Regions from separate parts of the Paenibacillus sp. FSL K6-0276 genome, predicted to be linked through region 2. Evidence: riboswitches for the same ligand, from Rfam matches in the RefSeq annotation. Region 2 holds a riboswitch; each other region holds the start of a gene.

Region 1 (3,841 bases), 1.4 Mb from region 2:
TCAAGGTGTTTCTGTAAAAAACAGAAAGTGCTCTTTTGAGCGCAATTTGAACCATATTCTGCCGACTGTGACGAAAAAGTGAACCAAATAGGTATTTATTGCGTGTTATCGAGCCTCTTCCTCGCTTAATCTCGACTTCTTGTTTCATTTCCTATAAAGGCGATTTTTGGTGATTTCTACAATTGTGGTGAATAAAATCACATGGTATGCCCGCTTTTCGCTAATTGAATCAAACTGGAGTAAACAGGAGATATAGAGAGATTGGATATCAAGTAAGCGCTATCCAATGCGAAAATAGTTTTTAATTTGCATTATTTTGGCATCAATCAGGTTTTACAATACTTCCTGCATAAGGGTATGATTACTCCTGTTTCAACAACAATCGAATATTTGATCCGCTTAATTTCCGATAAGGAAAGCGGGGGAACCAACAATCGGCAGACGATGTGAGAGTCGGAAGCCGGTTATGGGGTGAATCCTGTAGAGGATGCGAGTGAGCTCGTATCTATACAGGTAGGGCGACTCTCACCGCCCGAATCCGACAGCTAACCTCGTAAGCGTATGGAGAGAGGATGAGTGCAATGTGACCGCTAGCGAGCCACAGAGGATATCCTTTGTGGCTTTTTGCTGTGCTTTTTATTAGCAAAGCATATATGGAGAGCCTCACGAAGAGGTCGTTAAATTCATCATTAGCGGTGGCTTTTCTTACAAGATCAGGGTGATCACTTTCTGATCTTACAAGCAGAGCATTTGAGGAGAATAATAAGAGATGACGGATCAGAATGAATATGTGCTGGTATGTGCGCCAACGAAGGCGGGCGAACATTTCATTAAACTTCTGAAATTCAGAGGTATTAAGATGGCGGGACTTACCAACAATGTGGCTGAGAAAGCTTTACTTGAGGAGCTGGGGATTGAGCAGGTGATCCTAGTAGATACCCGTCACCAGAACACTTGGTTTCGCCCACCGTTCCCGGTAGGCAGGGTATATCTGTTCGAGAGCAGCTTTACGCTTTGCTGCCGCTACATTCAGATGTGCCGTACCTGGACGACACAGCCGATTTTTGTAATCACAAGTTCAGTAAATCCTAGATTGGTCTATAAAAGACTTGGTGCGAGTTATGTAATCTATTCCCACAGTGGTGATGCTGATTTTCTGGTAGATAAATCACCTCATCAAGGATAAAAGAAGGAGTGCGGGAGATATGATGGATCTGTATATGGTAGCTTCATTAGCTGTAATTTACGGGTTGTTTTATGGATTTATGCGCTGGTGCGCAGGTGTAGTTGAGGATACAGGGAGGGATAAGCTGTGATTCTAGTAATCGCTGTTACCCTACTGCTGTTTGTATATCTGGTTTACGCATTGATTCATCCGGAGAAATTTTAAGGAGGGGCATTCATGGGCATTTTGCAAATAGTTGCTGTAATCGTAATTCTCATCTTGCTGGTTAAGCCGATGGGCACGTATTTATATCATGTATTTTCTAATGAACAGAATCGTACAGATAGATGGTTTGCACGTACAGAGAAAGGTATTTATAAGCTGATCGGCTTGAAGAAGCGGGACGGAATGTCCTGGAAGAAGTATGCACTCAGCTTTATTTTAACGAATATCGTGCTGGTTGCTTTCAGTTATATCTTTCTTAGATTACAGCGGGGATTGCCGCTGAATCCGAATGGAATTGCGGATATGGAGCAGACGCTTTCATTCAATACAGTAATCAGCTTTATGACGAATACGAACCTGCAGCATTATAGTGGGGAGTCGGGACTTTCGTATTTTTCACAAATGGCAGTTATTACGATGATGATGTTTACGTCTGCAGCGAGCGGACTTTCTGTTGCTGTTGCCTTTGTCAGAGGGATTACGGGACAGAAATCAGTTGGGAACTTCTTCGAGGATTTCGTTAAAGCACAAATTCGTGTGTTCATTCCGCTAGCTCTGCTGGTTTCATTGGTGCTGGTAGGACTGCATGTGCCGCAAACACTCAAGCCATCGCTTGCGGTTACTACACTTGAAGGGCAAACGCAACAAATCGCTATCGGTCCAGTAGCTTCTCTGGAATCGATCAAACATTTGGGCACGAACGGAGGCGGCTTCTTCGGGGCCAATTCATCCCATCCTTTTGAGAACCCTAATCCACTTACGAACGTACTGGAGATTCTCTCTATGTGGATGTTGCCAGCTTCACTCCCATATATGTACGGATTGTTTGCCAAGAACAAACGTCAGGGCTGGGTGATTTTTACCGCAATGATGACCTTGTTCGTACTGTTACTAAGCCTGAACTTTTATGCTGAATCAAAGGGTAATCCGGCGATCAATCTACTTGGAATCGAATCTTCACAAGGTAGCATGGAAGGTAAAGAGGTACGCTTCGGCATTCCACAGTCATCCTTGTTTACTTCGGTAACAACCGCAGCTACGACAGGTAGTGTTAACAATATGCATGATACTCTGACGCCGCTGGGAGGCATTACGCCTCTGGCACTGATGATGCTGAACAATGTCTTCGGTGGTAAAGGTGTCGGACTGATCAATATGCTGATGTATGCGATTCTGGGTGTCTTCCTGTGTGGTCTGATGGTCGGCAGGACACCGGAGTTTCTCGGAAGGAAGATAGAGGCCAGGGAGATGAAGCTGATCGCCATCGCGATCCTCGTTCACCCGTTCATTATCCTTGTGCCAACCGCAGGTGCGTTCCTGACGGATTTGGGCAAAGGAGCGATTACGAACCCTGGATTCCATGGACTTAGCCAAGTGTTATATGAATATGTCTCTTCTGCTGCGAACAACGGTTCAGGGTTTGAAGGGCTTGCGGACAATACAACCTTTTGGAATGTCACAACCGGGATCGTGATGCTGCTAGGCCGTTATGTCTCCATGATCGCTATGCTGGCGGTAGCAGGTTCTCTGCTTCGGAAGAAGCCAGTTCCAGAAACGATCGGCACATTCCGTACAGACAATGGTCTGTTCACTGGGATTCTGATTGTTACGGTATTAATTATTGGTGCACTGACGTTTCTGCCGGTCATTGTGCTCGGCCCGATTGCAGAATATCTAACCTTACGGTAGGAAGAGGGAGAACAAAATGAGTACTGTAAAAAGAAAAAAGCTGCTGACGGGACCCATACTCCTAAGCGCTGTAAAGGATAGCTTTATTAAGCTTAACCCAGTGACGCTAATCAAAAATCCGGTTATGTTCGTGGTAGAAGTCGGTACGATCATTGTATTGCTAATGGTACTCGCACCTGGATATTTCAATGCTGAGAAATCGCTAGGGTTTAATATCACGGTGTTGTTCATTCTGCTATTTACAGTGCTGTTTGCGAATTTCGCTGAAGCGCTGGCGGAAGGCCGCGGAAAAGCCCAGGCAGATTCGCTCAAGAAAACGAAACAAGATATCACTGCCAACAAACTGGTTGGAGGGTCAGTGAAGACAGTATCCTCCTCCGAGCTGCGTAAAGGGGATATCGTCATCGTCAGTCAGGGAGAACTCATCCCTGGTGACGGTGAAGTGATTGAAGGGCTGGCTTCCGTTGATGAATCAGCGATTACAGGTGAATCTGCACCTGTGATCAAGGAAGCTGGTGGGGACTTTGGTTCCGTTACAGGCGGCACACGGGTCGTCAGTGATGAGATTAAAGTGAGAATCACAAGTGATCCAGGTGAGTCGTTTCTAGATCGAATGATCTCCCTTGTTGAAGGGGCGAAACGTCAGAAGACACCGAATGAAATCGCGCTAAATACGCTCTTGATCAGTCTGACGCTAATTTTCCTGATTGTAGTAGTGACCTTGCGGCCGATTGCAACTTATCTAGGCGTTGAATTAGACAT
Region 2 (3,841 bases):
GTGAATAAAAGCTTGTATATGACTACAAGTGCAATGATTATTATTATGGTTGTTTTTTCGCCTTCCTTTATTTATGACGGAGCGCTTACAGATGGACTTTGGAAGTACGGTCTTCCTTTAGGGCTGCTTGGTATAGTTATTCCTGTGCTTTTCTTTTCTATTGGTGTTCCGAAATTGGGTTCAGGTCTGGGAACGATTCTTGGTGCGGCGGAGTTGCCGGCAGCTGTAGTAGCCTCCGTGTTAGTCCTGCAAGAAGAAGTATCCCTGCTTCGCTGGGTTGGAATTTTCGTTGTTCTGATTGGAATTGCTGCTCCACAAATCATACCGATGTGGACAGAGAAAAAGTCACCCAAACAATCATCCCAACAATCACTCCGCAAGGTAGAGCTATAAACTTGAGAACTGACATCGATCGTATGATGGGATCCTGACTAGGATGACATCATTCATCGGTGTTTTTTTTCAAAATATAAGAATTTATATGTTCCACGTTATAAATTATCCTTATATTTCTCGCATAAACGCTTACCGTCCTTATATGGACGCCGAAGGCGTTTATGCTTGTGCATGAAAAAAAGATTGGTGTTAATTTTTCTGTTGGTAGATCAGGAGAATGGAACTCAAAAGGATGATTACAGTGATTACCACGATTAGAACGATTCTGGAAGATTTAATGGGAACTGAGGAACAGATAGATGGGACTGTGGAGACTCTTAAGCCGGGCAATCCAGAAACTGAGATTACAGGGATTGTTACTGCGTTCTGCGCTACGCAATATGTTGTGGAACGAGCTATCGCTATAGGTGCTAATTTGCTGATCACGCATGAAGGTGTGTTTTACAGTCATCATGAGACGAGCAAGTGGCTAGAGGATGACCCTGTTTATCGCGCGAAAATGAGTTTGATCAAGCGATCCGAAATGGCTATTTTTCGTTATCATGATTATTGGCATCGGCATAAACCGGATGGAATCATGGTGGGTTTGCTGCGAGAACTTGAGTGGTCAGCCTATGTGGATGAGCAGCAACCCGCTGCTACAATCCTAACGATTCCCGCCATGACAGTAAGTGAAGCGGCTCAGTATATAAAAAGAAAGCTAGGCATCTCCTATGTACGTGTTGCCGGCGATCTATCTCGGACATGCAGATATGTGGGGATATTAGTAGGTTACAGAGGGGGCGGGACGATGGCTATTCCTCTTTTTAATCAGCACAATCTTGATTTAATTATTGCTGGCGAGGGACCCGAGTGGGAAACCCTGGAATATGCGAGGGATGCAGTGCACCAAGGAAGATCGAAAGCTTTGATCATGTTGGGTCATGCGGAGAGTGAAGCCCCAGGGATGAAATATTTTGCTGAAATCCTAGCAGAGAAATACCCCATGATTCCTACCTGTTTCATTGCTGAACAACCGATCTCTCAGCTAGTTTGATCCGTCGAAATCAAAAATGAAGAATAAATTTGCATATTATGGAGAAAATGATTGGAAACAGGTCACTGAGAAAGGAGTGTTTCAATGGAAATTCCTTTGGAGGCTGATGAAGTGTTAAGTCGCATCAAAAAGCTTCAAACCGACGGAAGCTCGATCAGCAAAAAACAAGTGAAGCAAAGCGACCCTGACCTCATGAGAAGTGCGCTGTTCTTTTTTCCGAGCTGGGAGCATGCATTGAAAAACGCCGATCTTTTGTAGCCGCATGATTGTATGAAGGAGCCGAGTGGTTCAGGGATTGATCTCTGAAGACCGCTCGGCTTTTTTTAAAATATTAGAATTTATATGCTGCGCAACTATAAAAATCCTTATATTTCTACGAGAAACGGTTGTCGTCTCTTCTTGATATAGCGAGTAAACAAGAGCAAAAGAAAGAGAGAATGACGAGTTTACACAATATGAAATGAAAAGCACTGCATTCCACATTATTTTGCCCAGATCCATCCTTTACAAGGAAACCTTACACGGGGTATGATTCATCACATAACCGATAATTACATAAGAAATCCGCTTAATTTCCGTTAAGGAAAGCGGGGGAACCAACAACTGGAAATCGATATGACAGTCGGTACTAGTTATGGGGTGAATCCTGTTACAGGTGCATAGTAATGCATCCATGCAGGTAGGGCAACTCTCACTGCCCGAATCCGACAGCTAACCTCGTAAGCGTATGGAGAGAGGATGAATGGCGTATTTGAAGATGAATAGCCACAGAGAATCCCTCTGTGGTTTTTTGCTGCGTTCAAAAGCAGATATAGTTGTAGAACCTATTTATGAAAGAGGTGTTAACTTTGCCTATTGCTAAACTGAATGGAACTTCGCTCTATTATGAAATTAATGGTACAGGGACTCCGGTTGTGTTTATCCATGGACATGGATTAACACATACTATGTTCAAGCCGCAGCTGGAGTATTTTTCTGATAAATATAAAGTGATTCTGTGCGATTTACGGGGGAATGGCAAGTCAGGTGAACTGCTGCAGGCCCCAAACGAGATTATTGAAACTCAATGTCTAGATCTGATTATGCTATTGAATGATTTGGGCATCCGCGAAGCGGTTTTTGTCGGGATCGCCTATGGTGGTCTGGTTGTTCAACATATTGCGAAACAATATCCTGAGCGGGTAAAAGCAATTGTTATCGTGGATAGTTTCTGTAGAAGTCAAGCGTCGACCATTATAGGTAAAATCCAGCTTATGGCTGCTTATTGTAGTTGGTTAATGTATTACGCTCCAAGTGAGCTGGTGTTACCTTCGATTCGTATGATGTACCGAGAACGTTGGAACCTTGCTTATAACGAGATTAGAAGAGGACTTCTGGAGAAACGTCCACGGGAATTGTATCGGCAAAGGCTGGCTACGAGCCATGTGGATTACACTAGATGCTTAAAGTCTTTTAAGCGTCCTGCGTTATGTATTGTCGGTGACTTTAGTGAATTTGGAGTAAACTGTATGAAGGATATGGTGTCTCAGTTACCACAAGCTCAGTTAGCGATTATTCCTAACGCATTAGATCCTAGTAATCTGTGTCAGCCGGAGAAATTTAATGATATTCTTCAGCGGTTTTTGGAGAAGCAGCAGGGAACTCAGCAGATTAGTTGATCTATTGGAGGATTGACGACGGGCGTTTATACGAGAAAAGAGGGCGTCCCCATAGCCGGGAAGAATGAACAGGCTGTGGGACGCCCTTTTGTATAGAACTATAGGGAAAACCTCCCTAAAGTATTAAAGGTTATGTCTTCTAGAACATGATATAGGGAAAATCTCCTTATAAGTAGGATGTATTTAGCCATAAACGGGTATTTACCCTAATTTATAGGGAGGATTTACCTAAAGACCTCATTTTCGAGCGATTATCGATGAATTATAGGGAGGTTTTCCCTAAAGTACTGGATATCAAACTAAAGGCTGGCTCAAAGGTATTGAATTCTACGAATGAGCCAGCCTTAGCCTTTGATACTACTATCAAGGTTCCAATTATAGCATAATGAAATCAAATCAGTAGCTTTGTATTTTGTACAATGCTGTCAACTGATGTAAGATTAAAGATATTCGACATTTCTATTAAAGGAGCTGAGTCATGATGTCTCAAGCCGAAACCATAAAATTGACTTCATTATCTTCAAAAGGGGGCTGCGGTTGCAAAATCGGTCCTGCCGATCTCATGCAGGTTATTCGCAGTCTGCCACCAACCGTTCCTAACCCGGATCTACTTGTAGGTCTGGATACCAGTGATGACGCAGGGGTATACCGTTTAAGTGATGATCTAGCGTTGGTGCAAACTGTTGATTTTTTCACGCCGATCGTGGACGACCCTTATTCCTTTGGTCAAATTGCAGCAGCCAATGCGTTA
Region 3 (3,841 bases), 2.1 Mb from region 2:
CAATTACAATGAGCTGCCAAGGATCGGTAAAGAGGATGCACCGGTTAAACTTGTTGAATTTGGAGATTTCAAATGTCCAGCTTGTTCCCAATTTGCTACTTCAGTTAAACCGCAAATTGTTCAAGATTTTGTCAATGAGGGGAAAGCAGCGCTCTACTTTGTAAATATGGCTTTCGTTGGTCCAGACTCTGAGACTGCCTCACTTGCTGCATTATCTGTATATCATCAGAATAATGATGAATTCTGGAAGTTCTATGATGCTGTTTATGCACAACAAGGTGAAGAGAGCGAAGAATGGGCGACTGAGGATTTCCTAGTAAGCCTTGCGGAGAAAGAGAAGCTAGCTATTGATTACGAACTACTTCGTAAAGATATCAAGGAACGCACATATGCAGATGAGCTGAATAATGGCATTCAGTTAGCTAGCGAAGCAGGTATGACTACTACGCCTTCACTCTACATTAATGGAGAACCGGCAGACGATCCTTTCGACATTGAAGCGATTACAACTGAAATTAACACCGCCGTAAAAGCTGTGGAGGTAAAGTGACAAAGTCCCTATCTTTCTGCAAGCGTAACTGCCTGTATCTCGCCTGGTTTGTATCACTAGTTGCTGTCGCCGGTAGCTTATATTTGAGTGAAGTATTGAAATATGAACCCTGTAAGCTCTGCTGGTTCCAGAGAATTTTCATGTATCCTCAGTTAATCCTACTGGGAATCGCGACGTTTCGAGGGGATAAACGCATCATCCCTTATGTACTTCCATTAAGTCTGATTGGTGGCAGTATCTCAATCTATCATTATGCGGAACAGAAGATTCCTGCGTTAAGTAAAGTCCTTCCTTGTACGATTGGTGTTCCATGTAATAAGGATTACTTAAACTTTTTCGGATTCATTACGATTCCTATCCTTGCGTTAATTGCTTTTGCTTTAATTAGTATTTTGCTTTGGTACGGACGCAAGGAAGAAGAAGTGTTGGAGTTAGAAACAGAGGAAAACCTAGGATTTTAATTTCATACTTTGTAGATACAAAATATGTGAAAAGGTATTAAAGACACGGGGCAGAGGGATAATTGAAGAGAATGAAAGAGAGCATCCAATTAGACGCTATATTTGCGCTTATTGGATGTTTTTTCATTCTTTTTTCATTTTTTTCAACGCTTTACTGTATACACTTTGTAGACTAATATTAGACCTTGTGAGAAGTTGAATATGCGCTGAATTTTCTTAGGAAAAACGGGGGAACCAAACTTGGCATTTATGCCAAAGGGGTGAATCGGAATGAGTCGATTGGACTTGTACCGTAGGGCTATATACCACAGCCCGAATCCGCCAGCTAACCTCGTAAGCAAGGTGGAATAATGACCATGCATAGCATGCGGATCATTTCCGTATGCTATTTTTAGTGTCTGCATTTATGAAATCCACCAATGAAAACAGCGCGCGGAATTTCCGTTTCTGCTCTCAAAGAAAGGAACTGTATCCACAATGGTAAGCAAGGTAAAACGACTATTGATCGGGCGTCCGATGAAGTCGAACGAACTCGATCATGAAAAGTTATCCAAGGTGAAAGCACTGGCTGTCCTGTCTTCTGATGCGCTCTCGTCTGTAGCCTACGGAACGGAACAAATTCTGATTGTACTGGTGGCTGCGGGGTTTACTGCCATCTGGTATTCCCTGCCAATTGCATTAGCCGTATTGGGCCTGCTGGCCATTCTGATTTTATCCTATCGGCAGACGATTTATGCTTATCCGCAAGGAGGTGGAGCTTACATCGTAGCCAAGAGTAATCTTGGCGTTCCGACAGGTCTCCTAGCAGGAGGGTCTTTACTGGTGGATTACATTCTGACCGTAGCTGTTAGTGCTTCGGCAGGGACGGATGCGATCACATCTGCTTTTCCAAGTCTTCATAATCATACTGTTCTCATTGCTGTATCTGTTATCATTCTTCTAACTATAATTAATCTTCGCGGAGTTACAGAATCGGCTTCATTCATCGCAATCCCAGTGTATTTGTTTGTGGTTTCGATTGTAGTTCTGATTATCTCCGGTGTTATAAAATATGCACTAGGCGGCGTTCATGCGAATGTGCCTGAAATAGGTGCCGCTGTATCCAATGTTAGTTTGTTTCTGCTGTTAAAAGCTTTTAGTTCTGGCTGTTCGGCACTTACAGGTGTAGAAGCCGTATCTAATGCGATTCCAAACTTTAAAGCACCAGCTGAAAAAAATGCAGCCAAGACCTTAATGATCATGGGAATCATCCTTGGCTTTATGTTTACCGGTATCACACTGCTGGCGTATTGGTACGGAATAGTACCTGACGAAAAGGCTACCGTTGTCTCGCAGATAGCTGAATCGACCTTTGGTCGCGGCACCTTGTACTTTTTTATTCAAGGTATCACTGCAGTGATCTTGTTCTTGGCAGCTAATACGGCTTACTCAGCGTTCCCACTACTCGCATTTATGTTTGCAAAAGACAAATATATGCCACATGCTTTTATGGTCCGTGGTGACCGTCTGGGTTTCTCTAATGGTATTATTTTTCTAGGTGTTCTTTCTGCCGTGCTTGTAGCTGCATTCCACGGAAATACAGAAAGCTTGATTCCTCTTTATGCGGTAGGCGTGTTCATTCCTTTTACATTGTCACAGCTTGGAATGATGGTTCATTGGTTCAAAACAAAGCCGGCGGGATGGCAAAGAAGATTTGTTGTGAATACCATCGGTATGCTGACTACATTGACTATTACGCTTATTTTTATCATAACTAAATTCTCGAGTGTATGGATGGCATTCATCTTCTTACCTGCTGTAATGTTCGTGTTCTACCGTATTCACAAGCACTATTTGAACACTGCAGATCAGCTTCGTATATGTCCTAATACCGATAAACCTTTGATTAAAGGAAGCACAGTTGTTGTCCCTGTTGCCGGTGTAACACGTGCTGTACTACATTCCATCAGCTATGCGAAGTCTTTGACAGATAATGTTGTGGCTGTGTATGTAGGCTTTGATGAAGAGGACATCCATAAGATGGAGCAACGGTGGGAGGAATGGAATCCAGGTGTACGCCTGATTGTACTTCGTTCCAGATATCGCAGTGTAATTCGTCCGTTAGTGAAATTTATTGATACTGTAGAGTGGAAGACTGCAGCGACGGATCATATCACTATTCTAATTCCACAGTTTATTACTAAGCATTGGTGGCAAGCCGTGCTTCACAATCAGACCAGCTTTTTAATCCGCTCCTATCTAATGAATCAAAAAGATGTTGTGGTAGCGACTGTCCCTTATCATTTGAATAAATAATGGATCATTTAGGAGAGGCTATATCCGGAACATTCGGAAATAGTCTTTTTTGTATTTTTTTAGAAGGAAATTGTTGTAAATCCACAAAATTTAAAATTTATATGTTGACATAGAGAATGAGAATCAATATCATTTAAAAGTGAGACAGAGGTAGTCAACACCTTTGAAAACAAAAGCGTGTACACACTAGGAGGGTATTTAATGTTTTCGTTTAACAGAAAAAGATTTGGAAGCATGAAATTAACGATGATCGGATTAATGGTGATGGTGCTATTTTTATCCGCTTGCGGTAATAATAATTCCGGAAACTCTTCAAACGCAGGAACAGAGCCAACGACAGCGCCTACGGCTGAAGCCACAGAAGCTCCCGCAGCGCCTAGAACGTTAACTGATGCAATGGGACATGAAGTGACTATTCCGGCCAATCCACAACGTGTGCTGGGTTCTTATTTAGAAGATTCTTTGGTAACACTAGGGGTAACTCCAGTTGCACAATGGTCAGTGCCTAATGGTGTTCAGGATTATCTGTCTACTG
Region 4 (3,841 bases), 870 kb from region 2:
TCAGTGAGTCGAAATAGACATCTACTTTATTGCCTTTAATGGCACCGCCAGTATCTTCTGCACGGCGGAATCCAAGCCCCTCGATATATACCCACCAGCCAATAGGAATTACATTTGGGTCTACTGCAATCGTTCGACCTTCCGTTACGCGTGTTCCGGAAGCAGTTTTGGTACCTATACCTGGCTCTTCTGATGAATAAGCTGTCATGGAGACGTTCTTAATCATCTTCTTGTACTCAAAGTCTACGCCAGCCTTGCTTGTGACGTTATTAGCCTTAGCGCTAACCTTAGCCGTTTTGGAAGTGGTGTTTGATTTGGAAGTTGTTGTAGTCTTAGCTATAGCCGGCTTAGGAAGTGCTTTGGTACCAACGGCAATAATCTTATCTTTCGTTACCGTTTGTACTTCCTTACCAATCATGCGCATAGAAGCCAGTTCTCCGTCTTGGTAGATCTTTTCAATATGCTGAATCATGACGCCTGGTTTGCCTGCCTGTGCCACTCTAACTGTTCCCACAGTAAGGGAGGGGTCTGCTGTCTTGATGACTCTGAAGGGTAAGTTAGTTGTTCGCTGTACTGTCTGTTTGTTGATGCGAACAATCTTAATCTCCATGTTGGCAGAAATGGTGGTGTCTAACGAAGGGAAAATCTTATCATGATCTTCTAGGGTGATGCCCATTTTGTCAATTGCTTTACCAATTGTATCCTCGGTCGTATATAACGTTTTTGTTGCTCCGTCCGCAGTAAGGCTAATTTTCTGCGCACGATTGATGACGACACGGTCACCGTCTTTTATTTCATCACTCAGACCTAAAGATAATTCATCATGCGGCTGCAGCGGAATTTGCTCTTTCTCCAACACATCACCAAGAAGTGACTCACGCGTTTGAAGCGTCTGTGTTTGCCCGTCTATTACTAAAAATAATTGTTTGTTACTTTGACCGTGTACGTACAGCAGAATAAGTAGCGCGATAGCGACTGAAATCACGCCCGCAAGTAAAAGTACGCGAGTATTTACTTGCTCCCACCGTAATGCGAAAGACCTGCTGGATGACTGCGAATCATGGGATACTTCTGGTTGGAATACGCCCATTCTCTCCATCCTCCTTACATAGCCCCGTCGTCAATTGTATATCATGAGGACTGAATTCCTTTGACGAAACTATTTGAGATTGTCACAGGATACGCACGTAATAACTTAGCGTCTCCTGCTCATGGATCGCCTGCTCGGCACAGCTACTCCCACCCCTGTTATATAACAGTATGTGGGCAACATTCCGTTTATTCAAAAATAAAAAAGCCTAAAAAGAGTTCAACTGAGGACTCTTTCGTGGCTTCTCCAATGTCAGAATAGAGAATGTATGTGCACGAGGTTGCCTCTCTTACTTGCGCTTACGGGGTTAGCTGTCGGGTTCGGACGAAAGAGAGACGCCCTATCTCAGGTCACCCGCTCATGGCGGTTGCCCTTGAATTCACCCCAAAGACCACGTGAAGAAATCAAATATTGTCCTGCGGCACGTCTAAGCCGTATTCAAGATACAGGCATGCGGCAGATTCAATACTGGTTCCCCCGTTCTCCATACGGAGACTCAGCGAGACGATCCATGAATCAATGGCTGTCACTATAACACAGCTCACATCACTGAAAAGATGATATCCTGTTTTGATGCATGTTGTAAAGGACGATTCAACCACGTTTACGCAAATAAATGGTTAAAATATTGTAATATTCAGCCGTTTTTATATTAAAAAAGTTTAATATATCGGCCATTCTTTATTTTTCACCTGTTTTACTCCCGTTTTCAGACAATCCCAAATCGTTCCAGTGCGTTCGCATACGTTATTTCAGCCAATTCCTCCCATGTTAACCCTTTAATTTCAGCCGCTGCCTCTGCTACTAACTTCACATGAGCACTCTCATTACGCTTCCCGCGGAAGGGGTGCGGAGTCAAATATGGAGCATCCGTTTCGATCAATAATCGGTCTAGCGGGGTCTGCGCAAGCACTTCTTTTGGCACTCTTGCATTTTTGAACGTAATGGGTCCTCCAAACGATAAATGAAAACCAAGATTCAAGCACATTTTAGCCGTTTCCCAACTTCCTGAGAACGAGTGCATCACGCCTCCAACCTCATTTGCCTTTTCCTCCCGTAAAATCCGTACAACATCTTCATGGGCATCACGGTCATGAATACAAATCGGCATATTTAGTTCGCGGGCTAGTCCAATTTGCTTGCGAAAAACCTCATGTTGCACATCCTTGGGAGAAGTATCCCAATAATAATCCAGTCCGATCTCCCCGATGGCCACCACTTTTTTATGACTGCACAAAGAAGCGATCCAATCGAGATCTCCTTCTTTCATATCAATCGCATCCTGCGGATGCCAACCCACTGCAGCATAAATATAATCATAAGATTCCGCCAGCTTCATCGTTGAGGGAATCGTCTCCCGATTAAATCCGATATTAATCATCTTACTAACTCCTGCCTCTACAGCACGAGCAATAACTTCTTCGCGATCCTCGTCGAATTGAGGTGCATCTAGATGTGTATGTGTGTCAAACAGAAACATTTTGATCTCACTCCTTGATATTTTTATCAATAGTCCCATATTTATTTGTATTATTTTGCAAAAATCTCTGCTATAGAAGATGGCAATCGAGTAAGCACTTTTCTCAACTTATCCTGCGGAAAATAAAGATGATATCTTCCACGATGAATGCCGCTAATGGAGCGCACAATATCCGATACCTCTGAAATTTCTCTCAGATGATCATGCCGATCAAGCAGTAAAATTTGCTTATTGTCAAAAGCTTCTCCTGGACGGAACACATCATAGGGTAGATCTGTCGGAAAATCAATCTCCAAGTCATATTCTGCGTTAAGTCCCGCTCCCGCAAAACTACTGCGAATTACAGCAATCATTTCTGTATCGAGATTCTCCATCTCAACATATTTATACAGTTTACGATGAATAAAACGTGTACACAAGTCGCTTAATAGCTCGTCTTGTTCAAGCGTCCACTGCATAAAAGCAGTCTGTACCAGTGCCTCATCTAGCATTAGATATTGCTTCACCGTTACCTCTCCTCGGAACAGGTCTTCCAGCGGATTGATCATAAAACCAAAAGTGTACCCCTCTTGGAAAAGCTCCTTAGCTCTGCGGAAAATTTGTCGCAAAATAATCTCAGAGCTACGCGTAACCGGATGAAAATATACCTGCCAATACATTTGATAACGCGACATTAAATAATCTTCTATCGCATGCATCCCCGATTCTTTTACAACAACCCGACCATTATAAGGACGCAGCATTCTCAAAATCCGATCAATGTCGATCGTTCCATAGTTTACACCTGTATAGTACGCATCACGCAGCAAATAATCCATACGATCAGCATCTAGCGGACTGGAAACCAGATTCACAACAATTTCATGCTCATAAGTTTTGGAGATCACAGAAGCTACTTTACGAGGAAAGTCGTCCTCCACATCACGCAAAATCTCAGTGATCTCCGTGTCCTCCAGAATAATGCGACAAGTCCAATCCTCATGATTCATTTCAAAAGCTTCTTCTATAGAATGAGAAAATGGACCATGCCCCAGATCATGCAGCAAGGCCGCACACAAGGTGAGCAAACTTTCTTCAGGAATCCAATCCTTATACCCGCTTCGTTCAAATTGCGAAATGATTCTACGTGTAATTTCGTATACCCCAAGGGAATGAGAAAACCGACTATGCTCTGCACCATGAAAAGTGAGATACGAGGTGCCCAGCTGGCGGATTCGGCGTAAACGTTGAAACTCCTTTGTATTTATTAGTCGCCAAATAATAGTATCCTG

Evidence for each region. Region 2 has a riboswitch for cyclic di-AMP ahead of MHH52_RS24820 (alpha/beta hydrolase). Riboswitches for the same ligand answer to the same signal wherever they lie in the genome.
Region 1: another riboswitch for cyclic di-AMP. It lies ahead of MHH52_RS02685 (hypothetical protein); the one in region 2 lies ahead of MHH52_RS24820 (alpha/beta hydrolase).
Region 3: another riboswitch for cyclic di-AMP. It lies ahead of MHH52_RS15220 (APC family permease); the one in region 2 lies ahead of MHH52_RS24820 (alpha/beta hydrolase).
Region 4: another riboswitch for cyclic di-AMP. It lies ahead of MHH52_RS00190 (ubiquitin-like domain-containing protein); the one in region 2 lies ahead of MHH52_RS24820 (alpha/beta hydrolase).

The regions. Positions count from the first base shown of each region.
Region 1 is NZ_CP150276.1:571,604-575,444, forward strand. It holds cyclic di-AMP (ydaO/yuaA leader) riboswitch at 387-576, shown strand; gene MHH52_RS02685 (hypothetical protein) at 770-1,186, shown strand; gene kdpA (potassium-transporting ATPase subunit KdpA) at 1,403-3,079, shown strand; gene kdpB (potassium-transporting ATPase subunit KdpB) at 3,096-3,841, shown strand, end outside.
Region 2 is NZ_CP150276.1:5,283,109-5,286,949, reverse strand. It holds gene MHH52_RS24835 (DMT family transporter) at 1-393, shown strand, start outside; gene MHH52_RS24830 (Nif3-like dinuclear metal center hexameric protein) at 614-1,432, shown strand; gene MHH52_RS24825 (hypothetical protein) at 1,517-1,690, shown strand; cyclic di-AMP (ydaO/yuaA leader) riboswitch at 1,988-2,174, shown strand; gene MHH52_RS24820 (alpha/beta hydrolase) at 2,281-3,090, shown strand; gene selD (selenide, water dikinase SelD) at 3,572-3,841, shown strand, end outside.
Region 3 is NZ_CP150276.1:3,219,194-3,223,034, reverse strand. It holds gene MHH52_RS15230 (DsbA family protein) at 1-550, shown strand, start outside; gene MHH52_RS15225 (disulfide oxidoreductase) at 547-1,011, shown strand; cyclic di-AMP (ydaO/yuaA leader) riboswitch at 1,206-1,365, shown strand; gene MHH52_RS15220 (APC family permease) at 1,489-3,306, shown strand; gene MHH52_RS15215 (iron-hydroxamate ABC transporter substrate-binding protein) at 3,508-3,841, shown strand, end outside.
Region 4 is NZ_CP150276.1:40,237-44,077, reverse strand. It holds gene MHH52_RS00190 (ubiquitin-like domain-containing protein) at 1-1,090, opposite strand, end outside; cyclic di-AMP (ydaO/yuaA leader) riboswitch at 1,372-1,602, opposite strand; gene MHH52_RS00185 (TatD family hydrolase) at 1,800-2,570, opposite strand; gene MHH52_RS00180 (HD domain-containing protein) at 2,621-3,841, opposite strand, start outside.